Regions from separate parts of the Pantoea sp. X-Soil-ISGK-421 genome, predicted to be linked through region 2. Evidence: predicted binding sites of a transcription regulator. Region 2 holds the regulator's gene; each other region holds the start of a gene.
What was found. The regulator CRP, encoded in region 2, controls carbon source genes, mostly activating them, when cyclic AMP is high. The targets are predictions, from matches to a motif close to ATGTGANNNNNNTCACAT.
Positions count from the first base shown of each region.

Region 1: a site for CRP is predicted at 3,582-3,599, ahead of AC6I8K_RS08875 (6-phosphofructokinase). Genes of this name have one in related genera too.
Region 3: a site for CRP is predicted at 2,540-2,557, ahead of AC6I8K_RS03715 (CdaR family transcriptional regulator). Genes of this name have one in related genera too.
Region 4: a site for CRP is predicted at 2,995-3,012, ahead of deoC (deoxyribose-phosphate aldolase). Genes of this name have one in related genera too.

Region 1 is NZ_AP035979.1:1,897,414-1,903,607, forward strand. It holds gene pqqF (pyrroloquinoline quinone biosynthesis protein PqqF) at 1-770, shown strand, start outside; gene AC6I8K_RS08865 (YceI family protein) at 906-1,490, shown strand; partial or broken gene dld (D-lactate dehydrogenase) at 1,605-3,291, opposite strand; gene AC6I8K_RS08875 (6-phosphofructokinase) at 3,734-4,714, shown strand; gene AC6I8K_RS08880 (PTS sugar transporter subunit IIB) at 4,725-5,039, shown strand; gene AC6I8K_RS08885 (PTS sugar transporter subunit IIC) at 5,032-6,194, shown strand, end outside.
Region 2 is NZ_AP035979.1:3,731,308-3,737,501, reverse strand. It holds gene argD (bifunctional acetylornithine/succinyldiaminopimelate transaminase) at 1-957, shown strand, start outside; gene AC6I8K_RS17325 (YccS/YhfK family putative transporter) at 954-3,032, opposite strand; gene crp (cAMP-activated global transcriptional regulator CRP) at 3,091-3,723, opposite strand; gene AC6I8K_RS17315 (OsmC family protein) at 4,028-4,432, shown strand; gene AC6I8K_RS17310 (phosphoribulokinase) at 4,513-5,382, opposite strand; gene AC6I8K_RS17305 (YheU family protein) at 5,444-5,662, opposite strand; gene AC6I8K_RS17300 (hydrolase) at 5,665-6,194, opposite strand, start outside.
Region 3 is NZ_AP035979.1:831,015-837,208, reverse strand. It holds gene AC6I8K_RS03725 (DUF3461 family protein) at 1-17, shown strand, start outside; gene AC6I8K_RS03720 (alginate lyase family protein) at 59-1,285, opposite strand; gene AC6I8K_RS03715 (CdaR family transcriptional regulator) at 1,285-2,442, opposite strand; gene degP (serine endoprotease DegP) at 2,629-4,074, opposite strand; gene dgt (dGTPase) at 4,211-5,704, opposite strand; gene mtnN (5'-methylthioadenosine/S-adenosylhomocysteine nucleosidase) at 5,802-6,194, shown strand, end outside.
Region 4 is NZ_AP035979.1:3,419,180-3,425,373, forward strand. It holds gene deoB (phosphopentomutase) at 1-662, opposite strand, end outside; gene deoA (thymidine phosphorylase) at 757-2,079, opposite strand; gene deoC (deoxyribose-phosphate aldolase) at 2,172-2,951, opposite strand; gene AC6I8K_RS15820 (TatD family hydrolase) at 3,242-4,021, opposite strand; gene AC6I8K_RS15825 (patatin-like phospholipase family protein) at 4,018-5,070, opposite strand; gene AC6I8K_RS15830 (DUF1328 domain-containing protein) at 5,245-5,406, opposite strand; gene osmY (molecular chaperone OsmY) at 5,500-6,114, opposite strand.

The sequences.
Region 1 (6,194 bases), 1.8 Mb from region 2:
ATCAGGCCTTGCTGGCGTTAGATGCACCCGTGCTGCAGCAACCCGCCGCATCAAATCCTTCCATCGTGATTCGTCAGTTGCTGGCGGCATTGCCGACCCGCTTGCTGCGGCCGAGGGAACAGCCGCAATGGCTGGCGGCGTGGTGTGGCGTAGATAGCGCATTACGCCAGCGCGTGGCGCATTTGCTGAGTGACTTCACGCCCGAACTGGCGCGCTATGCAAAACCCGCGCGCCTACAGCGCGGCATTGTGCCCATCAACTGCGACGGGCACGATCACGCGCTGCTGCTGTTTATGCCGTTGCCGCACGCTGACGATGCCAGCCTGGCAACGTTACGGGTGCTGGCGATGATGCTGGAAACGCGTTTTTTCCAGCGGCTGCGGGTGGATCAACAGATTGGATACGTGGTTTCCGCGCGCTATCAACGGGTGGCGGATGTCGATGGATTAGTGCTGGCGCTGCAATCGCCGGACATTGCGTGGCGCGCACTGCTTAGCCACTGCAAGCAATTTATGCGTGCAAGTATGGCGGAGATCGCCGCGCTAACGCCAGAGATGCTGAAGACCCGGCAGACCAGCCTACTGGCGCAATGCGCAGGCAAAGACAATGGCGAACAGGCGATTGAAACGCTGCGCAAGCAGCAAGGCTTAGCAACGCTCAATCACGCGGCGATTCAGGCGCTGACGCTATCGCAACTGGCGAAACTTCATTATCTCCTGCTGCGAGAACGGCATCGCTGGTTGATTCTGGTGAAAAAAGAGACAGGATAAACTGTATCGCACCTGAACAGTTTCCTACTGATATTTTTGAATATATTTGACAGTCACCAGCAAATCTCTTCACTGGTTAGTTGCCGGTTAACAGGCGAAACTCATTGGATTATCCCGATCTAAAAGGAACAGCTAGTGAAAAACGTTACTCGCCTTGCGCTGCCACTGTTGGCGGCGGCTACGCTATACGCCCCTTTGTCACAGGCTGCAGCAATGCATTATGATCTCGACCCGGCGCACACCTCGGTCATCGTTACCTGGACGCACTTTGGCTTCTCACATCCCACCGCCGACATCCCTAACAGCAAAGGCGCCATCGTGTTTGATAAGGATCAGCCACAGCAGTCGCGCGTTGATGTCACCCTGCCGATTACGCAAATTGATACCCATGTACCGGCGCTGACCAAAGAGTTCCTGGGCGCGGAGTATTTCGACACCGCGAAATATCCTTCAGCGGTATTTCACAGCACCAAAGTGGTGGCGAAGGGCGATAACAAGTTCGACGTGGAAGGTAACCTGACGTTGAAAGGCATCACCAAGCCGGTGACGTTACATGCCACGCTGAATCAGCAAGGTATGCATCCAATGGTGAAGAAAGAGGCGATTGGTTTTGATGCCAGCGGCGTGATTAAGCGTTCAGACTTCAAACTGGATAAATATGTGCCCGCCGTGAGCGATGATGTGACCTTGACGATTTCCACTGAAGCGTATGCCAAATAATTAGCCCTGATTCGTAGCGGCGCGATTTATCGCGCAATGCCTTGATGGGCGCAGTGCCTCATCTGGCAACGTCGAAAGCGCGCGATAAATCGCGCCGCTACAGTTCGTGCAAATCTACGACCAAAACTTCTTCTTACTGGTTTTGCCAATCCCTGGATTACAACTGTTAGTGGGATCAAGCTGTTTCCAGTGCTCAACATGCTCGCATGAAGCCTGATAAAGATGCCCGACATTATGTTCGGCTGGATATTTCGCGCCGCGCTGCGCCAGATACCGCTTCACCTCCTCTTTAAACACTTTGGCGTCGTAGCCCGGTTTTAGCACGTAATCCTGGTGATTCACGAAACAGAAAAAGTGACCGCAACATGAATCAACCTGCACCTGCGCCGCCAGATGATCCGGCAGCGTTAAGCGCCACGCGTCATCATTACGGCGCAGCGCCACGTCAAAGGCCACCAGCCGCTCGTTGGGGTTGTATCCCAGCGCATCGCAGTAGGAAATGGTGCAGCCACCCACGCCGAAACGCACCAAAAAGGCATCTGCCGCTTCGCGGGCATCGCAATGGAAAAAACCGCCTTGCTGGTCAGCGAAGAACTGCTGCAACAATGCCTGTAACTCGGCGGTTTGCGGCGACTCTACTTTGATCATCAGATGATGCTGATATTCGCTGCGATAATCCATGATGCGCGGCGCGATAAAGCTCGGTGTCAGTTGGTTAAAGCATTGCAGCACCCGATCAACAAAATTGCGCGGCAGGAACGGCAGATGACTGACGCGCACATCCCATTTGGCTTTATTCGCCATCATCTGTGGGATCGCCTGCGGGCCGAGTTTGCGGATCGCCAGATACATATGTTTGGCGTAGCGCACGGTTAAATCGAAGGCGTTGCGATGGATATATTCTGCCTGCAGCGGCAGGTCGCTCATTCGGGTTAACAGGAAACGCCGCAGTGACACCAGCACGCTTTCATCGTGGGTGCAAGGTATCGCTGCCGGCGCTGGCTTCAAAGGTGGGTAAGCGCACGGCGAACACCACCACTTTACCGGCGCTGCCAGCGCTGTCGTGCAGGTAACGCAGATCGCCATTAAAACGCGCTGGGGAGTTGGCTGCCACATCACGCAGGCGGTCGGCGTAATCATCGGCCCAGATTTTCCCTTGCCAGTCGGGTTGATCGCCGGTTTGATAGCGCTGCTGCGTCAGGTTTTCCAGCATCGCTTCCGGCGTCTCGCCCAACTCGATGCCGAGATGGTTGACCAGCTCTAAACGACCATCATCGTGAATGCGGGCGAACAGTGATTTTTCGGTAAAAGCAGGGCCGCGCCGAATCAGCGAACCACCAGAATTATTACAAATGCCACCAACCACCGAGGCACCGATGCAGGACGAACCAATCACCGAATGCGGCTCGCGGCCCAGCGGTTGCAAGGTGTGCTCAAGTTCGGTCAAGGTGGTGCCGGGAAAGGCAATCACCTGACGCGACTGATCGATCACCTGCACGCCTTTGAGTTGGCGGGTGCTGATGATCACAATATCGCGGTCGTAATCATTGCCGTCGGGTGTTGAACCGCCGGTGACGCCGGTATTTGATGCTTGCATCAGAACGATCGCATCGTGCGCCACACACACCTGCAGGGTTTGCCACAGCTGCAACAGGGTTTGCGGTAACGCCACTGCCAGCGCTTCGCCACGCCCGATGCGGAACCCCTTTAAGTACCAGGCTTTATCATCCGCATGGGTTAATAGCTGTTTGCCGCCCACCACGTCAGCCAACTTACGCAACATGTCATTCTGGATACTCATCTTCTCTCTTCTTTATTCTTTATTCTTTATCAGCCACGGTATTGGACAAGCGCAGCTGCATTGAGTCAATCACTCACTGGACCTGACACGTAAATAACGCACGTAATCATTATCCCTTTAACTTTTGCGGAATAATCGTCAGAAACCGATAAAAGTGCGCGGGAAATCACAAAATAGATCGAAAGAAAAAGAGCGGGAAGGGCGTTAATTAGCGCCATTGGTTTTACTGCGTAAAATAAATATAAGCATATGATTTCTACCCTTATTTTTAATTTGAGCGTATAAGTGCCATGTGATTTAAGTCACAAAATTAAACCTAATTAAGATGCTGTCAATGATCATCATTGGTAAATACATGGCAAAAGTGTGATGTCTGTTGCAAATAACAACTCGGTTAAACGGAAGAATGAATTCCAGACGCACAGCATAAAGGATGATGACAATGAGAATTGGCATAGTGATCAGCGGTGGTGATGTAACCGGGATTAATAACTTTGTGTATCAGATATCACGCCTAACCCAGGCCGAAATGGTGTTATTCAATGGCGGCATTCCAGGCTTGCTGGAAAACAATCATCAGGAAATATCTCAACGTGATTTAGTGGATTACGCTATCGCTTCTATTCCGGTTATGCAGTCAGGACGAACCAGCAGGAAATTAATTCGCCCTGAATATGAAATGATCGCTAAACATCTTAAGTCGTTGCGCATCGATGTATTAATTATGGCCGGCGGTGATGGGTCATTACAATTTCTGCACACGCTGAGTGAATTTGGCGTCAACTGTTTTGGCGTCGGCATGACCATTGATAACGACGTCTTTGGCAGTGATTACAGCATCGGTTTTTCCACTGCCTGTGAGCAGGTATTAAAAGAGGTGGCAAAATTACGCAATACCGGCCGTGCGTTAACCGGCCGCGTATTTATGGTGGAACTGCTTGGGGGATATTGCGGTGAATTAACCTTGCAGTCGGCGATTAAATCTAATGCGGATTTTGCGCTGATTCCCGAATGCCAGATTGCGCCACAAGAACTGGCCACGCGCATCACGCAGCGGCTGGCGGCACAGAACAGCGTGATTATTTTGTGCTCAGAAGGCTATACCCGCGAATATTCGCCGGGCTTTCAGGGCGCCATCGATACCTTAATTAAACAAATTGAACCGTTAATTGGTGTACGTATTCGTAAAACAATCATCGGTTATGGCCTGCGTAATGGCGATCCCACCTGTGAAGAGATATATCAGGGCACCATTATGGCCAGTGAAGTCGCGCGTTGTATTCAGTCGGGAATGCGCAATAAAGCGGTCATTATTAATGGTAGTAATCGACCGATTCCGATTGATTTAATAAGCATGAAAAAACGCCTGGTCGATACTGAAGGGCATCATTATAAACTCGCTAAACAACTGCAAATTCTGTGAGGAAATAGCCATGCTGAAAATATTATGTGTCTGTGGATGTGGTCTGGGTTCAAGCTTTGCGATTGAGATGAGCGCCAAGTCGGTATTAAAGAAACTCGAAATCGATGCGGATATCGATCACACCACCATTTCTGAAGCCAACGCCTTTAAATCCGACATGATTTTAACTCAGAAAGCATTTGCTGATGTGTTAAATGCCGATGCCAGCCCGGAGCAGATCAAGCGGGTGATTATTCTCAACAAGCTGACAGACAAAGCGGAAATTGAAGAGAAAATCGTGGCGTTTATGAAAGAACGTAACTTAAAGGTTGCTAACCATGAATAGTGTGATCGACTTCCTGGTAAAAGACTTATTAGGGCAGGCGTCAATACTGATCGCCTTTATTGCCCTGATTGGTCTGCTGCTGCAAAAAAAATCGGCGGGTAAGGTGGTGGAAGGCACTTTTAAAACCCTGCTCGGTTTCTTAATTATGATGGCCGGTATCAACATAATTGTCGGTACGCTGACCTTCCTGAACACCATTTTTACCCACGGTTTTGGCATGCAGGGTTATATCACTGACGTTGCCGCCATTGCCGGGTTAGCAAACCGCGAGCTGGGTTCAGAAGTGGCGCTGACGCTGTTGGTGATCTTTATCGTCAACATCATCATCGCGCGTCTGACACCGTTCAAATACATCTTCCTGACGGGTCAGGCGCTGCTGTGGATGGCGACGATCGGTGCGGTGATTGGCTATAAAGCGGGGCTGACAGGTTTACCTCTGATCCTTACCGGCGGCATTTTTGGCGGCATTATGGCGGTGGTGATGCCGGCGCTGGCGCAACCCGTGGTGCGTCGCATTACGGATTCCGACGATGTGGCGCTCGGCCACTTCTGCACCATCGGCTATCTGCTGACGGCGGCGGTGGCGAAAGTGGTGGGCAAAGGTTCGCGCTCCACTGAAGATCTCAAACTGCCCGACAACTTTAAATTCCTGCAGGACACCTATCTGTCGATGGCGGTGGTGATGGTGCCGATGTACCTGATTCCTGCGGTCGCCGCGGGTCCGGAATTTATCGGCCAATACAGCAACGGCATGAATTACCTGATGTATGCCTTTATGCAGTCAATTCAGTTCGTGTGCGGTGTGTTCGTACTGTACAGCGGCGTACGTCTGTTGCTCAATGAACTGGTGCCAGCCTTCCGCGGTATTGCTATGCGTCTGGTGCCGGATGCTAAACCAGCGCTCGACTGCCCGGTGATGTTCCCGTATGCCCCGAACGCGGTGATTGTCGGCTTCCTCGCGACCACGCTGGGTTCGGTTGTTGGCATGCTGGTTTTCCCGATGTTTGGTCTGGCGATGATTCTGCCAGGGCTGCTAACTAACTTCTTTGCTGGCGGTACCGCAGGGGTGTTTGGTAATGCGCTCGGTGGTCGTCGCGGTGCGATGATCGGCGGTTTCGTTCACGGTCTGTTCATCACCTTCCTGCCAGCGATTCT
Region 2 (6,194 bases):
CTGGCCAGCAAACTGATCGCTGCTACCTTTGCCGATCGGGTATTTTTCGGTAACTCCGGTGCGGAAGCCAACGAAGCGGCATTCAAGCTGGCGCGTTATTACGCCTGTAAAAAACACAGCCCGTTCAAAAGCAAAATCATCGCCTTTCACAATGCCTTCCACGGCCGCACGCTGTTTACCGTGTCGGTTGGTGGCCAACCGAAATACTCCGATGGTTTCGGTCCAAAACCGGCGGATATCGTGCATGTGCCGTTCAACGATCTTGAGGCGGTCAAAGCGGTGATTGACGATCATACCTGCGCCATCGTGGTCGAGCCGATTCAGGGCGAAGGTGGCGTTGTGCCGGCTACGCAAGAATTTATGCAAGGTCTGCGCGCGCTCTGTGATGAACACCATGCGTTGCTGGTGCTGGATGAAGTGCAGAGCGGCATGGGCCGCAGCGGCAAACTGTTTAGCTATGAACATTACGGCATTAAGCCCGATATCCTCACCACCGCGAAAGCGCTGGGCGGCGGATTCCCGGTGAGTGCGATGCTGACTACCAACGAAATTGCCTCGGTGATGGCGCCGGGCGTACACGGCACCACCTACGGCGGCAATCCGCTGGCCTGTGCGATTGCCGAAACCGCGTTGGATATCATCAACACGCCGCAAGTGCTGGCAGGTGTAGAAGCACGTCGTCAGCAATTTGTTGAAGCGCTGCAAGCCATCGACAGCAAATTCGCTATCTTTAGCGAGATTCGCGGCAAAGGTCTGCTGATGGGGGCCGCGCTGAAGCCGCAGTTTGCCAGCAAAGCGCGTGACATTCTCAACGCTTGCGCAGCGGAAGGGCTGATGATTCTCACTGCGGGCACCGATGTGATTCGTTTTGTGCCGTCACTGGTGATTGAACCTACCGATATCGCCGAAGGCATGACGCGTTTCGCCCGCGCGATTGAAAAGGTACTGGCCGCTTAATCCGCTTTAGGACGTAACACCTTGAGCCAGCGACCATGATGCGGTCGCTGGCTCCACGCCAGTGAAGAGATGGTGTGCATGACGTTAAGGTGCTGCAAGATCCGCTTCACATGCTGTTCGACAATCGTCACCGGCCCTTCATTAAGATTCTCCGGCGCCTCCAGAATATTACTGTCGTTGCCCGGCCCGTCATATGCCAGCCGCTGCTGACAACGCTGCAGCGCGATTTCACAGGATTGCAGATAACGTTCTGCCAGCTTCGCCGTCAACATGGTGTGTTCGCGCGCCAGGATCGTCATGGCGTTAATATGCTCGACAATGAACTGACTGTGCGTTACCCACATGCGCATATCTTTTAGATATTGCAGGTTAAAGCCCGGCTCGCTCGATGCCTGGTTCAATGAGTTGAACAGCGCATTGTGCGCCTGATTAACCTTCATGCGCTGATAAGCCAGTTTCTCGGGCGACTGTTCCGGTCCCAGCAACAGTCGCAAGGCATCCTGATACGCTTCCAGCGCATCGTGTGCGTTCTTGCGCAGCAGCCCGCTTTGCCACTGCGGCCACAACCAAATCATCCCGGCGAAGGCAATCAAACAGCCCATCAGGGTATCCATCATGCGTGGCAGTAAAAATTGCGCGCCGTTAAGTGACAGCAGCTGCAGCGAATACACTGCGGTGACGGTGAAGCCAATCATCGACCAGCCATAATATTTCCGCGTGATCAGATAACTTGCCAGCGTGATCCCCAGCATAAACAGCAGCGTGATCGATTCCGGCACCGCCAGCTGTAGCGAGGCGGCAGCGATCAGCAAACCCGCAAAGGTGCCCAGCGCACGGTGCTGAATACGCACGCGTGTCGCGCTGTAGCCGTTCTGGCTGACGAACATGATGGTCATCAGAATCCAGTAAGGTTTGGGAATGTTGAAGAACAGCGCCAACGCGCTGCCAAACATCAGCATCACGGCGAAACGAGCGGCGGTGCGTAACGCGGAAGATTTGAACGACAGATAACTGCGCAACGCCGGCAACAGCGGCAAACGGCGCTGGCGATCGGCCATCAGGTCACGTGTGTAGAGTGGCTTCTGCGTGCGCAACACGCGGGCGATGCGACTGAAGTGATACAGGCAGAAGTTGCCGACCGGATTATCCGGATGCTGGCGCGCAATTTTCTCCAGCGCGCCGAGCTGTTTCTCCATGTGAAAACGATCGGGTAATTGATGGTAGAGGATCGCATCGGCCAGCACGCGCAGCCGGGCTGAGATGATTTTGGCGTTCCAGCGAATCACCGCTTCGGCGTGGCTCTCCTCCACGAGCTTTTGCACCTCTTCGGGCTGATGCAAACTCACCGAGATGTGTTCCTGTAAATCCAGCGCCACCTGAAAAGCGCGTGTCAGACGTTTGTGGCTGTTATCACGGCTGGCCGACAACATGTGCATTTGCTGGTAGCAGGTCGTGATGAGATCGACCGCCTTTTGCTGGCGTGCCAGCAGGGGGGGCAGCGCTTTTTCCGGATCGGTCAACTGCGTCAGTAAGGTGTATTTGGCATCGCAATAATCGGCCAGCTCACGGAACAGCAGGCTAAGCGATTCGCGCATCGGCTGCTCTTTCCACAGCCAGAACCAGAACCAGTTGAACAAGCCGTACCACAGCGTGCCGCCTATGTAGAGCAGCGGCGGCACCCACATCGGCATGCGTCCCACTAAACTGAGCGTAAAGATGGCGGCGATTAACGTCGCGGGGAGCAGGCGCGCATGCAGTGGGCCGATTTCACCGGTCACGCCAATCAGCAGCGGCAGCGCCAGCAAAATCAGCGGCAGCGGAATTTGGTACGCGGTGAGGATTTGCATCAGGAAACTGCCGGTGGCAAACAGCGAACCCCCTACAATCAGGCGTTTGAAGAAGCGTTTGTGCGGCGTATCCAGCCCCGCCATATTGCAACAGGCAGGCACTAACGAGAACAGCAGACCTTTTTGCAGATCGCCAAACAGCCAGCCGAGAGCCACAGGCAGGCACAGCACCAGCGTTTGCCGCAGCGCATAGTTAACTTCAGGATGATAGATGATTCGGCGCCACATCAGCTCATCGCAAATAGAAACGGCGCGATGTTGCCATCACGCCGTGGGTGAGAAGAAATTAGCGGGTGCCGTAAACGACGATGGTTTTACCGTGTGCGGAGATCAGATTCTGATCTTCCAGCATTTTCAGGATACGACCCACGGTTTCGCGTGAGCAGCCCACGATCTGACCAATCTCCTGACGGGTGATTTTGATTTGCATCCCGTCCGGGTGAGTCATCGCATCTGGCTGTTTGGCCAGATTTAGCAGCGTTTGCGCGATACGTCCGGTCACATCGAGGAAGGCAAGGTTGCCCACTTTCTCAGATGTCACTTGCAGACGACGCGCCATTTGCGACGAAAGTCGCATTAAAATATCCGGGTTTACCTGAATCAGCTGACGGAATTTTTTGTATGAAATTTCAGCCACTTCGCAGGCAGACTTCGCACGCACCCAAGCACTGCGTTCCTGGCCTTCTTCGAAAAGACCGAGTTCGCCGATAAAATCTCCCTGATTGAGATAGGAGAGAATCATCTCTTTGCCTTCTTCATCTTTAATCAGTACCGCTACGGAACCTTTCACGATGTAGTACAGCGTTTCCGCTTTCTCACCCTGATGGATGAGCGTGCTTTTGGATGGATATTTGTGAATATGGCAATGGGACAGGAACCATTCGAGTGTAGGGTCTGTTTGCGGTTTGCCGAGAACCATTCGCTATTATCCTCTGTTGTAATCGTGCCCAAAATACAGGGGGCATTTTTCCCTGTCAGGCGGTTTAATCGTCGAGCGTTTCCAGTAAAGGAAAAATTATTCCGGGTGGACTCTTAAGCTACGCTTTTGATTCTTCCCGCCTTCGTCTGTAATGACGAAAATATTTTCAGCACTGTTTGTAGCACAGCTTTAGCGAGCTGTCTTGTGTTGTCTCGCTTCAGCAGAAGGGGGATTACTCTGGATTGCTGTTTGTCAGGTGAAAGCGTACTCTGGCGGCAAAACCGCCTCTTCAGGAGAAAGAATAATGCAGGCACGAGTGAAATGGGTGGAAGGTTTGACCTTTCTCGGAGAATCCTCATCCGGCCATCAGGTATTAATGGACGGTAATTCCGGTGATAAAGCGCCAAGTCCAATGGAGATGGTGCTGATGGCGGCGGGCGGTTGTAGCGCTATTGATGTGGTGTCGATCCTGCAAAAAGGGCGCAGCGATGTCGCCGATTGCGAAGTGAAACTCACTTCAGAACGTCGGGAAGAAGCGCCACGTATTTTTACCCACATCAATCTCCACTTCATCGTCAGCGGCAAAGCGTTGAGCGACAAGGCGGTTTCACGCGCTGTTGATTTGTCAGCGGAAAAATATTGCTCGGTGGCGATCATGCTGGGCAAAGGCGTGGAAATTACGCATAGCTACGAAGTGATCGCGCTTTAATGCTGGCAGGTGCGCATTAATGCGCACCCTACAAAACGCTCTCATTTCGTAGGGTCGCCATTCATGGCGACCAATGACACTCACTCAATCCGCTTCCCTTCAATGAGTCGCTGCACCAGCGGTAGCATAATCAGCTCCATCGCCAGTCCCATTTTTCCGCCCGGCACCACCAGCGTATTGATGTGGGAGATAAACGATCCCTGAATCATCGACAGGAGATAGGGGAACGCGATGCCTTCCAGACCGCGGAAATGAATCACTACGAAACTTTCGTCGAGCGACGGAATTTCGCGTGCCGCAAATGGGTTGGACGTATCAACGGTTGGCACACGCTGGAAGTTAATGTGGGTGCGTGAGAACTGTGGCGTGATGAAGTTGATGTAATCCTCCATCGAACGCACCACCGAATCCATCACCGCCTCACGCGAATGACCGCGCTCGCCCGTGTCGCGCACCAGCTTCTGAATCCACTCAAGATTAACAATCGGGACTACGCCAACCAGCAAATCGACATGCTCTGCGACATTTTGCTGCTGCGTGACCACGCCGCCGTGCAAGCCTTCATAGAACAGCACATCAGTGTTCTCCGGCAGCGGTTGCCAGGGGGTGAAAGTGCCCGGCACCTGATTCCACGGCACGGCTTCGTCGTATGTGTGCAAATATTTACGCGATTCGCCCAAACCGGTTTGGCCGTAATGCCTGAACGTCTGCTCAAGCAAGCCGAAGTCGTTGGCTTCCGGGCCGAAGTAACTGATATGGCGACCCAGATCGCGCGCCTTGCGGATCGCCATGTCCATTTCCGGACGCGTGAAGCGATGGAAACTGTCGCCTTCTACTTCCGCTGCATGCAAATTCAGCTGCTGGAAAATCTTACGGAAGGCAAGGCTGGTGGTAGTGGTTCCGGCGCCGCTGGAACCGGTAACGGCAATAATTGGATGCCTGGCTGACATAACAGAGCTCCCTGTGAGGTCCGGCGATGAGCATTGTTACCACGAATTGCCGCGGGGTGCATCAGCCGCGGAATTCACCTTTTGGCATGATATTGATGGATTCATGCAGTTCCGACCACACCAGCACCACATCGCCACGCTCCAGCTGGCGGCGCACGTCGGCAACTTTTTGCAGTAAACTGCGTTCCTGCTCGCCATAATCAGTACCTTCGCGTAACACAAAGGTTTCAATCAGGTTTTCCAGCGTGTCCGCTTCGAGTTCTTGCCAGGGAATAATCACAATTACACATCCAGATACGTTGAGAGCCAATCGGGTACGCGCTGTTCCAGCCACATTTTCGGTTTAAGCAAGGTGCCGCCGACAAAGCCAACGTGGCCGCCTTGCTGCGTCAGTTGATACTGAATCGATGCTGAAAGCTGGTCAGGTTGCGGAATAACCGCATCGGTCATAAAGGGATCGTCTTGCGCATGAATAATCAGCAGCGGTTTACGCACGCCGGTCAGCAGCGGCATCGCGCTGGCACGTTGATAATAGTCGTTCGCGTCAATAAAACCGTGCGCACGTGCGGTTATCGCATCATCAAATTCGCGTAAGCGGCGAAAAGCGCGCAGTTGGGCGAGATCGACCGGCAACGTGCCGGGCCAGGCGTGTAATTTACGCGTGGCGTTTTTCTTCAGCCGCGTCAGCAAATAGTGCTGATAGAAACGCGAGAAGCCGACATCCAGTTTGGTGCTGCATGGCTCGAGCGCCAGCGGCGCCGAGATGGCAATGGCCGCATCAATCGGTACATCGTGACCTTGCTGACCCAGCA
Region 3 (6,194 bases), 2.9 Mb from region 2:
CCCGCAATAATCGTTAATTTCCCGCTTTAGATGAGAGGCCAGCTAATGCTGGCCTTTTTTATGGCTGCTGATAAGGCAGCGAAAGCAGCCAGGTATCGCGCTGTGCCTGCAGCACCGCCCCACTTTGTTGATCCGTCCATCGCGTCTGCGTGATCCACTGCTGATAACGCGGCTGCTGCAGGCTGTTGTCAGCCATTGAAAGCAGCGGAATGATCCTTTGGCTCACCCGATCGCGGTTTTTCCACGGCCAGACTTTGTTGGCATCGCTATAGGGCGCCATCGCGTCAAGCGCATCCAGCAACGAACCGCTTTGCTGCTGGTTATGCCATAAATCTCCCAGCCCCGCCTTACTGGCAAGCTGCGCCAATGCGGTAAGAGCCTGCAGATTGAAGTAGCTGTAATGGAAGGATCGGGTGCGCGCCAGCTCGGCTGGTTGGCTGCCATCGGCACGAATTTGCAGCGCAAGTTTACTGCGTGCCAGCGCCACCATCGCTTTTACCGTCTCGCGATCGCCCAGATACCACGCTATTCCCGCCACCTGCGTGCAATACCAACTGCCATGATTATTCGCCGCCGCCGCTTCCTTGAGTGCTAGCGGATTGTGCCGCAGCCAGTGCAGATACTCGCTAAACCACTGCTGCATCGCCTGCTGATCTGCAGGCTGCCAGCCCGGCGCGTTGCGAAGCAAGGTCAATGCATCCACCACGCGCGTGGCAAAATAGCGCCCATCCAGCACGCCATCATGGCGTCCAGCGGATCTTCCCGGAATGCCTTGCGCAAAATTGAGGTTGGGATGCATACGGCTGTCGGGATGGATAAACCAGTGACGCATCATCGCCAGCGCTTTATCGGCATAGCGTTGATCGCCAGAGAAATACCAGGCCAACGTTAGTGCCTGGAAATCGGCAGTAAAACGCGCCAGCCGCACGCCATCACTCTGACCGTTTTTACTGGCGGGATTCACTTCGCCGTCGCGACGCTGCCACGGCAGGCCGTCGGCTTTGCTGGCATCCGGCCACCAATAGGCGCTTAGGCTCAAATAATCCTGCTTCGAACCGCTCGGCGGCAGCATGCCTTTATCTATGACGCTGGGATTGGGATGCTTCAGCGCGTTGTCTGCCTGCTGTTGCAGCTGATGCCAGGCTGCGACCGTCGGTGGCGCAGCGCGATGCTGCGTCAGCTGCTGCTTAACCCGCTGAAGATCGCTTAATGACAGAAAGGCCGGTTCGTTGGCCATACTTATTGCGCTGTACAGCCACACTAGCGCCATCCACAGTGTCTTCATTAACTCTGCTCATCCAGTTGTAGCGCCACATACAGCAGCAAACGATCGTCAAAGTTGCCCAGATCGAGTCCGGTAAGCTCGGAAATACGATTGAGTCGATACTCCAGCGTATTACGATGAATAAACAGCGCGCGTGCTGTCGCGCTGGGTTGCACGTTATGGCTGAACCATGCCACCAGCGTGCGTCGCAGCAAACCATTGTTATCCATACTTTTTAGTTTCACCAATGGGCGCGCCAGTTCGTTGGCCTGCCAGCCGCCGCGTAAACTGTCGAGCAGTACCGGCAGCACCAGATCCTGATAAAAATAGCTGCGCTGTTCGGGCATGCGCTGCTTGCCCACCATCATAGTGGTGCGCGCGGTGCGGTACGAACGTGCGATGCTGCCGGGGCCGGTAAAGTAGTTGCCGAGCGCAATGCGCATCCGCACTTGCCCGCTCTCCTTCATACGTTGCAGCAGTTGATCAACCCGACGACGATGATCGTCCTGATCGTAGCGCCCATGCGCATTCAGTGCCGGTTTTAGCACCACCATTTCAGTGAGTGAAACAATCGCAATCAGGTTGTCACGTTCTGGCGTGGTCAGCAGCGTTTGTAACTGCTGGAGTTCGGACATGGCGCTATCAACGCCGAGCTGACCGCTGTCAACTTCCACCACCGCAACCACACGTGGCTGATTAAGATCGATACCGAGCCGCTGCGCCCATTCGCTCAGCGCTGGCGATAAGGTTTCGCTGCGCACCAGATTCAGCACCAGCTCTTCACGCAAACGGCTGTCCTGCGCCAGCATATGCAGCAAACGCGCCTGTTCCAGCATCATTTCGGCGGTCATACACACCAGCTCGCCGTAATGACGCAGCGTCGCCGGTTGACCGGTCAAACCGATAACGCCGACGATGTCGCCATCAATACGTAGCGGCAAATTGATGCCAGGACGCACGCCGTGCAGATGTTTTGCCACCGCTTCATCAATATCCACTACGCGGCCTTGAGACAGTACCAGCAGCGCCCCTTCGTGCAATTCGCCAATCCGCTCACGATCGCCACTGCCAATGATGCGGCCGCGCGCATCCATCACGTTGACATTGCTATCAATAATTTGCATCGTGCGGGCAACAATATCCTGAGCCAGTCGCGCATCGAGATGATAAGTGGCCATCAATCACTCCGGAGAAAAGGACGAACCGACAGAATACGCATCCTTTTAAGGCGCTGACATTGTGCAACTGCACATAGCCAAGGAGATTCTGCGGGATTTGCGGTAAGCGTCACATTCAGTACCGGACATTTGCACAGACATAAAAAAGGCGAGCCAAAGCTCGCCTATTATCAATAACCTGGAAACTTACTGCATCAGCAGATACAGACTGCTATCACCGCGCTGTACGTTCAGTGCCAATACAGAAGGTTTCGTGTCGAGTACCTTACGCAGCTCGCCGAGATTCGCCACGGCTTGCTGGTTTACGCCCAGAATCACGTCACCTTTCTTCAGTCCGATACGCGCCGCAGCGCTGCCTGCTTTCACATTATCGACACGCACGCCTTTCTGGCCGTTAGTATCGATATTACTGAGATCGGCACCTTCAATACCGGTGTAAATGGTGGCCGACTGCACTTTATCCTGCGAGCTCTGTTGCAGTTCAACCGTGATATTCACCGGTTTACCCTCGCGCAGCAGACCGAGCTGCAGCTTGGTGCCGACCGGCAGCGAGCCCACTTCTGCACGCAGTGCCGCGAAGCTGGTCAGCGCTTTACCGTTCATTGACACCACCACGTCACCCGCTTTCACTCCAGCTTTTGCCGCTGCGGAGTTCGGCAGCACCTGGCTGACAAAGGCGCCGCGCTGCGCATCGACTTTCATCGCTTTCGCCAGCTCGGAATTCAGCTCGGTACCCATAATGCCCAGTTCGCCACGTTTCACCTGGCCGTATTCCACCATCTGCGCGGTGAGGTTTTTCACCATCGAGCTGGGGATAGCAAAGCCGATACCGATGTTGCCGCCGTCCGGCGCCAGAATCGCGGTGTTAATCCCGATCAGTTCACCGTTAAGGTTAACCAGCGCACCCCCGGAGTTACCGCGGTTAATCGCTGCATCGGTTTGGATGAAGTTTTCATAATTTTCAACGTTCAGGCCGCTGCGGCCCAGCGCCGAAACAATCCCTGAGGTCACCGTTTCACCGAGGCCGTATGGGTTACCGATCGCCACGGTATAATCACCCACACGCAGGTCGTCAGAGTCGGCAATCTTAATCGCCGTGAGGTTTTTCGCGTCCTGCAGCTGAATCAGCGCGATATCAGACTGCGGATCTTTACCAATCACTTTGGCGTCGTAGCGACGGCCATCGCTGAGCTGCACCTGGATTTTAGTGGCGTTATCCACCACGTGGTTGTTGGTCACCACATAACCTTTATCCGCGTTGATCACCACCCCGGAGCCGAGCGCACGGAACTGCTGTTTCTGCGCGTTAGCACCGCCATCCGCGCCGCCGCCATCACCGCCACCGTTTTGGCACATTGGCGAACTCTGGAACGGTGAACCGTCCTGGCAGAACGGAGAATTATCACCAAAGAATTGCTGGAACTGCTGTGGCATACGCGGCGTTTTAACCGTGGTGCTGCCTTCAACACTGATACTCACCACGGAAGGCATGACTTTTTCCAACATGGGTGCCAGGCTTGGCAACTGTTGGCTTGAAGAAGAAGCGCTCTCCGCGGCGAAAACGCTCACAGGGCTCAATGCCGTTGCGCCGAAACTCAGCGCCAACGCCAGCATAATTGTGTTTTTTTTCATTTATCTGTGTCTCTCTAAGAATGACGGCCAGACCATTGCTGTGGTCGTGATGGTGAGATTAAGTTTTTAGCGCGAAGTTCCTAATAAAGTTTTAGGCAAAGGTAAAAAATTGTTCTTCGTCTTTACAATTCTGCGCTTATTCAACCGCCATTAAACGACGATATTCATCCCAGGCATAATTGTCTGTCATCCCACTAATGTAGTCCTGAATCAGACGCGCACGATAATAACGTTCCCACAATAGGCGCTGATATTTATGCTCAACGATTAATGAACGCATGTGTTGTTGATAGGCTTTACGGTGTTTTCCGGAAAGCTTATGAAACAGACGTGTTTCAATCGGATGCTTTGCCAGAAAATCCTCGTTCATCAAGGTAGTAAACTGTTCATAGTTTAATAAAAGCAATGACTGGTATATTTCCAGCAAACCTTTAATTACACGGTAACCCTGCAATTCCAGCTGCTCGACTTCTGGATGATTAAACACTTGCTGACGCGCGACGGTTTTAAATAATGTCAGTAAGCGCCCTTCTTCGCCATCATCCTCCAGTAAAGCGTGATTAAAATCGCCCTGGAAAATAGCCGGTAAGTTATCGATGAACCGCTTAACCGCATGGCTGACCAATACGTTTTGTACATTTACCCGTAACGACATAAAAAATTGATCGCTGATACTGCGGCGTTTTTTCTGATTAGCCTCTTTCCACGCATCGCCGATAGTCCGGCTGAATACATCACCGCTTTTTACTGTGCCCCAGACGCCGAGCAAATGTTTATACAGCGTTTCAACATCGAAGATGTCTTTTTCTACGGCGTCATCCAAATCGGCAATGCAATAAGAGATGTCGTCGGCGGCTTCCATTATCCAGGTAAGCGGGAAACGATGATGTTCTTTAATATCGGTGGCTTCACGCAACTCGGCCACATATTCGCGTTCGGATAAGTAGAAGCCTGGTTTTTTCATTAATACACTGAAGGCCGCCGGTTTATCGCCTTGCCACCATGCGGGGGCAGTATATTTTAAAATGCAGGCCACCTGCGCATAGCTGAGATTGAGCTGCAGCAATGTATGCACCAAACGAATCGCCTGCGCATTACCTTCGAAATGGCATAAATCCTGACGAATCATGGCATTTAACTGGTCGAACGCTGAGCGCTCGGCCTCATTGGCAACGCCCGCTACCAGCGGGTCGACAAGCTCGGCAGGTAAGTTATCGTCGAACCAATCATTGATCGCCGCTTCCCCAAAATGCCCAAACGGCGGATTGCCGACATCGTGCAGCAGACAGGCCATCTCAATCAGGCTTTCGAATGCACCTTCAAACTCATCCAACCCATAATTGGCCAGCCCGCCGCCCTGCGTTTTCAGCGCTTGCAGAATCTCTTTGGTGATATAACGCCCGGTTTGCTGCACTTCCAGTGAATGCGTCAGACGCGAACGCACCGCCGCATTGCGTTCCAGCGGAAATACCTGCGTTTTCTGCTGCAGACGACGAATCGCCGCGGAGTTAATAATACGTCCGCGATCGCTTTCAAAATGGCGGGTAATAAAGTATTCCCCTTCGGGATCTTTGCGGCTGGTATAAGGGCGAGTGAAACTGATCTTCTTCCTGAAATTGATCGTCGCCATAATTACCCCTTATATTTTCGTGAATTCTTCCTCAATCAGCCATGTTAGACTATGCCTCACTTTTGCGGGTTACATCCATTAAATTAGCGAGATTCTTATGAAAGTAGGCATTATTGGCGCGATGGAGCAGGAAGTTACTCTGCTGCGTGACAAAATCGAAAACCGCCAGACGTTGACGCTGGCTGGCTGCGAAATTTACACCGGCACGCTAAACGGTGTTGAAGTTGCGCTGCTGAAATCAGGCATTGGCAAAGTCGCCGCCGCGCTAGGCACCACGCTGCTGCTGCAACTGTGCAAACCCGATGCGGTGATCAATACCGGTTCTGCTGGCGGATTAGCCCCCACGTTGAAAGTGGGCGATATCGTGGTATCGGATGAAGTGCGCTATCACGATGCCGATGTGACCGCATTCGGTTACGAGCCAGGCCAGATGGCCGGTTGCCCCGCCGCTTTCGTTGCGGATGACACACTGATTGCCGCTGCTGAACGG
Region 4 (6,194 bases), 310 kb from region 2:
GCTTTGTCGCCAACGAACGGACGCGCGATCACGCGACCAATGTTATAGCCACCTTTCGTCAGCTCTTCACGGGCGATTTCGCACAGTTCGTACAGACGATCGAGGCCAAAGGTCTCTTCGTGACAGGCAATCTGGAACACCGAATCCGCCGAGGTATAGAAAATCGGCTTACCGGATTTCATGTGCTCTTCGCCGAGCTGGTCGAGAATAACCGTTCCTGAAGAGTGACAGTTGCCAAGATAACCCGGCAGATCGGCACGTTTCACCAGAATATCCAGCAGCTCTTGCGGGAAGCTGTTCTCTTTGTCGCTGAAGTAGCCCCAATCAAACAGCACCGGCACGCCGGCGATTTCCCAATGGCCTGACGGCGTATCTTTACCCGACGATAATTCGCTGGCGTAAGCGTACGCACCGATGATTTCCGCGTTGGGATCGAGGCCTGGCGGGAAACGACCGGTGGAGAGTTCAGCCGCTTTGCCGAGTCCCAGTTTGGTCAGGTTAGGTAAGTGCAGCGGGCCTTCGCGACCAACATTGGCGCGGCCTTCGAAACAGGCTTCGGCGATATGGCCGAGCGTGTCCGATCCTTCATCACCGAATTTATCGGCGTCTTTGCTGGAGCCGATCCCGAAGGAGTCGAGAACCATAATAAAAGCACGTTTCATGCAAGTCTCCTGCGCAATGCGCGATGACAAGTCAAAAAAAAGCGATCAGATCAGTATACCCGAACGGCCGCTGCCTGGCACGAAGAAGCGCCAGTTATTCACTGACGCGACGATAAACCACCGGCGTGATTGCTGGTGCGCTGTCGCTCAGCGTGATGGCGGCTTTAACGGCAGCGGCGGCCTGTTGCCACTGCGCTTCCGACGCGGCGTGAATAATCGCCAGCGGACGCTGCGCGTCAACCTGCGTGCCCAGCGTGGTCATCTCGCTCAGGCCCACGCTGTAATCGATGCTGTCGCTGGCGCGCTGACGGCCTCCGCCGAGCGAAACCACCGCCATGCCGAGCGCACGCGTATCCATTGCGCTAACAATACCGGCACGATCGGCGTAAACCGCCTTGCTCAGGGTTGGCGCAGGCAAATAGCTGTCCATGCGCTCAATGAAATCGACCGGACCATTTTGCGCTGCGACCATGCGAGCAAATACCTCGGCGGCTTTGCCGTTATCCAGCACTTGCTGCAGCTTTTTGCGCGCATCGGCGTCGTTCTCGGCCAGTTTGCCGGAGATCAGCATTTCCGAACACAGCGCCATCGTTACTTCCAGCAGGCGCGGATTACGGGCAGCCCCTGTCAGGAACTGCACCGCTTCACGCACTTCCAGCGCATTTCCGGCGGTGGACGCCAGCACCTGATTCATGTCGGTGAGCAGTGCGGTGGTTTTGCAACCGGCGCCGTTCGCTACGCCAACAATCGCCTGCGCCAGATTTTCTGAGGCTTCGAAGGTCGGCATAAAGGCGCCGGACCCCACCTTGACGTCCATCACCAGCGCATCCAATCCTTCCGCCAGTTTTTTAGCGAGGATCGAGGCGGTGATCAGTGGAATCGAATCCACGGTGGCAGTGATATCGCGCGTGGCGTAGAAACGTTTGTCGGCCGGCGCCAGCGAGTTGGTCTGGCCGATAATCGCGACGCCGACGTCTTTAATAATCTGGCGGAAACGATCGTCACTCGGGAAGATATCGAAGCCAGGAATCGCTTCCAGTTTATCCAGCGTGCCGCCGGTGTGGCCGAGACCGCGCCCGGAGATCATCGGCACATAACCGCCGCACGCTGCCACCATCGGGCCGAGCATCAGCGAGGTCACATCGCCAACGCCGCCAGTGGAGTGTTTATCGACAATCGGGCCGTTGAGATTCAGCGATTTCCAGTTCAGCACCGTGCCCGAATCGCGCATTGCCATGGTCAACGCCACGCGCTCGTCGAGCGTCATATCATGGAAATAGATGGTCATCGCCAGCGCGGCGATTTGACCTTCCGACACGCTATTGTCGCGCACGCCATTGATAAAGAAGCGAATCTCCGCTTCACTCAGCGCCTGTCCATCGCGTTTTTTACGAATAATTTCTTGTGGCAGGAACACGGTTGCCTCCCTGGAATGAGAAGGTCGCCATAAATGACGACCTTACAACGTAGGGTGCGCATTCATGCGCACCGGAAAGATAACGGCGAGGATTAGTAGCCCGCTTTGCTGGTCGCGGTTTCGTGACCCAGCGTATTGAGCAGGCTTGCCAGCAAGCTAGATGCGCCAAAGCGGAAATGACGCGCATCCGCCCAGCCTTCGCCCAGAAGGTCATCCGCCAGTTGCAGATACAGCGCCGCGTCTTCAGCGGTACGCACACCGCCAGCCGGTTTGAAGCCGACCTGCTGCTTAACGCCTTTATCACGGATAACTTGCATCATGATCGCCGCCACTTCTGGCGTGGCGTTGACCGGCACTTTACCGGTTGAGGTTTTAATGAAATCTGCGCCCGCATCGATAGCGATTTCCGAAGCCGCACGAATCAGCGCTTCGTCTTTCAGCTCACCGCTTTCGATGATCACTTTCAGCAGCACGTTCGCCGCGGCGCAGGCTTCTTTACAGGCTTTCACCAGCTCAAAGCCGATCTCACGATTGCCGGCAATCAGCGCACGATACGGGAACACCACGTCGACTTCGTCGGCACCGTAGGCGATGGCCGCGCGGGTTTCGGCCAGCGCGATCTCGATGTCATCGTTGCCGTGCGGGAAGTTGGTGACGGTAGCAATGCGGATTTCCGGCGTGCCTTGTTCGCGCAGCGCTTTACGTGCCGCAGGAATGAACCGCGGATAGATGCAGATGGCCGCGGTGTTACCGGCAGGGGATTTCGCCTGACGGCACAGCGCGATCACCTTCTCATCGGTGTCGTCTTCGTTCAGGGTGGTTAAATCCATCAGTTGCAATGCGCGCTGTGCTGCTGCTTTCAGGTCGGTCATGATGCTCTCCAAAATTCAGATCGGCGGGCACAACCCACCGGGAATGTGATAATCCTAACAATAATCGTGACAATAAATTGCGTCTTACGTCACACAGAAAAGAAAACTGGTCATTAAAATACAGTTATTTAGTGACATCAATCACAAATAACCCCAATTCAAGCCGGGAGTCGCCTGAAATGTCATTGTTATTATTATCACAAAAATGGGCGCAAAAGTGTACTTTACGCTCTATCAATGTAGTTAATCAGGCGTAAGGCAGCGTAAATGCAGAATCTGTCGGGGGAGAATCAGACCGGGATCGCAAACAGGCGCAGGCTGTTTTGCCACAGCGCGTCGGCAATCACGTCGGGGGATTCGCTGCGCAGCTGACACAGCACGTCAAACACGTTGCGCGCACGTTCCGGGCGATTGGGCTGGCCCTGAAAACCTTGCAGCGGCATATCGGGCGCGTCGGTTTCCAGTAAAAGGGCATTTAGCGGCAGATTGGCAATGGTATGACGGGTTTTACTGGCGCGTTCATAGGTGATGGTGCCACCAACGCCAATCGCATAACCGAGCTGGATAAAACGCTCCGCCTGCTGCTGGCTGCCGGCAAAGCCGTGTACCACGCCACGGCGCGGCAGATCGTGACGACGCAGATGCATAGCTAACTGGTCGTGGGTGCGCCGCGAATGCAGGATCACCGGCAGATCGTATTGCTTCGCCAGCCTGAGCTGCTTATCCAGCAGCCGCGTCTGTTTAGCGAATTGCGCATCCTCCATGTAGAGATCGAGTCCGATCTCGCCAATCGCCACGCGTTTGCTATCTGGCTTTTTCAGCCAGCGCTCTAATTGATCAAGGTGCGCATCTTCCTGATGCGCTGAAATATTGATCGGATGCAGGCCGAGCGCGGCATACAGCGCCGGATACTGCTGCGCCAGTTCTGTCACCCGCTCAAAACGGCTGGCATCCACGCTCGGTACAATGATGCATTCCACGCCCGCCTGCGCAGCGCGCGCAATGCTAGCAGGCGCGTCGTCAACAAAGGGGGGGAAATCAAAGTGGCAATGTGTATCGATAAACTTCATGCCAGCGAACCTTTATCAAAATCTGCATCGTTCTCCGCCAGAGCGGGCGTAATCAGCGCACGATTATCCGGTTCGTTGGCCACCGCTGCCGGCGGCATTACCGTCGTTGGGATAACCAGCGGCTCGGCATCACTCAACCATTGACCGAGCGTGGCGAGGAAATAGCGCCCGCTGCGGCGGCCTAAATGGTAATCCTGATTCAGCGATGACAAGCGGCTGCCGAGCGCCATGCTCGCCAGCGGCTTCGGCGGACAAATTTCGATGATGCGCAGGTTATCCGGCGGCTGCTCGATATACTGCTGAATCTCGCGATAGCTCTCTTCATGCTGATGCAGGATGTTGATCATCGGCTGCAATGCGCTATCGGACAAAAAGCGCTCCATGCGTTTAAACCATTTCGGCGTGTAGGACATCTGCGATGGCACGGTACGGATCACCACAATGGTATCCGCGCCACGGCGCGCGGCTTCGCGCACCGGAATCGCATCGCTGATGCCACCATCAAGATAACTCACGCCGTCCATCTTCACGCCGCTGCGGTAGAAGCCGGGAATCGCACTTGAGGCTTTAATGATGTCATGCCAGTTGGTGCTGGTCGGATTGAAGTATTCAGCGCGGTAATCGTCGCTGCGGCAGGCGCACATATAGAACTCGCTGCCTTTGGCAAACAACCCTTCAGCGGTATTGAGCGCCAGCGGAAACTCATTTTTGGTGATATCAATCAGCCAATCGAGATCGATAAGGTGCCCGCCGCGCACGAATCGTAGCGGATCAAAAAACAGTTTGCTGGTGGTGTAACGGGAAATTACGCGTCTTGCGTAGCCAGGTTGGCCACAAACAAAAGCTGACAAATTTTGCGCCCCGGCAGACGTGCCGAGCAACAGTTGAAAGGGATTAAAGCCTGCACGTTGGAACTCATCCAGCACACCTGCGGTAAAGATGCCGCGTTGGCCGCCGCCTTCGCACACTAAGGCGATTTTATTGGATTTGAAAGGGGTTAATGCTAGTGGTTCAAATGAACCTAATGTCAGTGGAATACGCGTTCCCAATGGATGTCCCTCAGTGTTTGCTCTGAGGGAGTCGCCTTAGGCAACATCCCGGAGAACCAATCATTGTCGTTCCCTGACCAATTGCCTCAGCAATCGTTGCGGCTCCACAGTATGCCGCAAATGACTGGTCTCCGCTTTAGATGACTCGCGGGTTGACGTCTATGACGCCATTAGTCAGGGTCGTTTGCGCCCGGTAAACAGGCTCACGAGGAACAGAATAATACCGACAATGAAGACAATTTTAGCTGCCCATGCTGCCGTACCCGCCAGACCGCCGAAACCTAATGCTGCAGCAATCAGAGCGATGACCAGAAAGATAATACCCCAACGAAACATAAGCCTCTCCTTTACCATTGTGAAAATCGAACTGCTTATTTACACCTTTGTTTTTATTACGAATCGGCATCAGATGATGCCGAATCGCTCGCGTTAAGACTTCACCTTCAGGTCATTCTTCACGCTTTTCACGCCTTCAATGGCTTTGGCGATTTTCTCAGCACGATCAGACTGTGCCTGGTTCGCCACGTCCCCAGATAACTGCACCACGCCATCGGTGGTTTCCACCTTAACGTTGCGCGATGGCACGATGTCATCTGCTAGAAGCTTAGCTTTAATTTCGCTGGTGGTGGCGGTATCGCCCGCATAACCCTTCAACGAAGCATTTTTGCTGTCTTTAACGTGTAGTTTGTCACTGACGGATTTCACACCTTCGACTTTCTGCACTAGCGCGACGGCTTTTTCAGCCTGATCCTGAGAAGCGACGAAGCCGCTCAAGGTCACTACGCCATCATGCGTTTTGACGGAGATATCCGTGCTTTTAATCGCTTCATCATCCACCAGCGCCGCTTTGGCTTTAGCAGTGATGCCGCTGTCATCCATATAACCATCGACTTTTTTCATAGAGCTATCGATTTTCGCACCCGCGCTGTCGGAGGTTTGCTGTGCTTTCTGCGACATTGATTCATCTGCAAACGCAGCACCGCTCAGCAGAGCAGAACCCGCCAGGGCAGCAATCAGGGTTTTGGCAATCTTAGTCTTATTCATCGATATCATCCTTCTATCAGTTAACTCATCCGTTTTTGCGGATGCGCCAGCAACGAACGGCGTTGCTGAGTTACTGGACG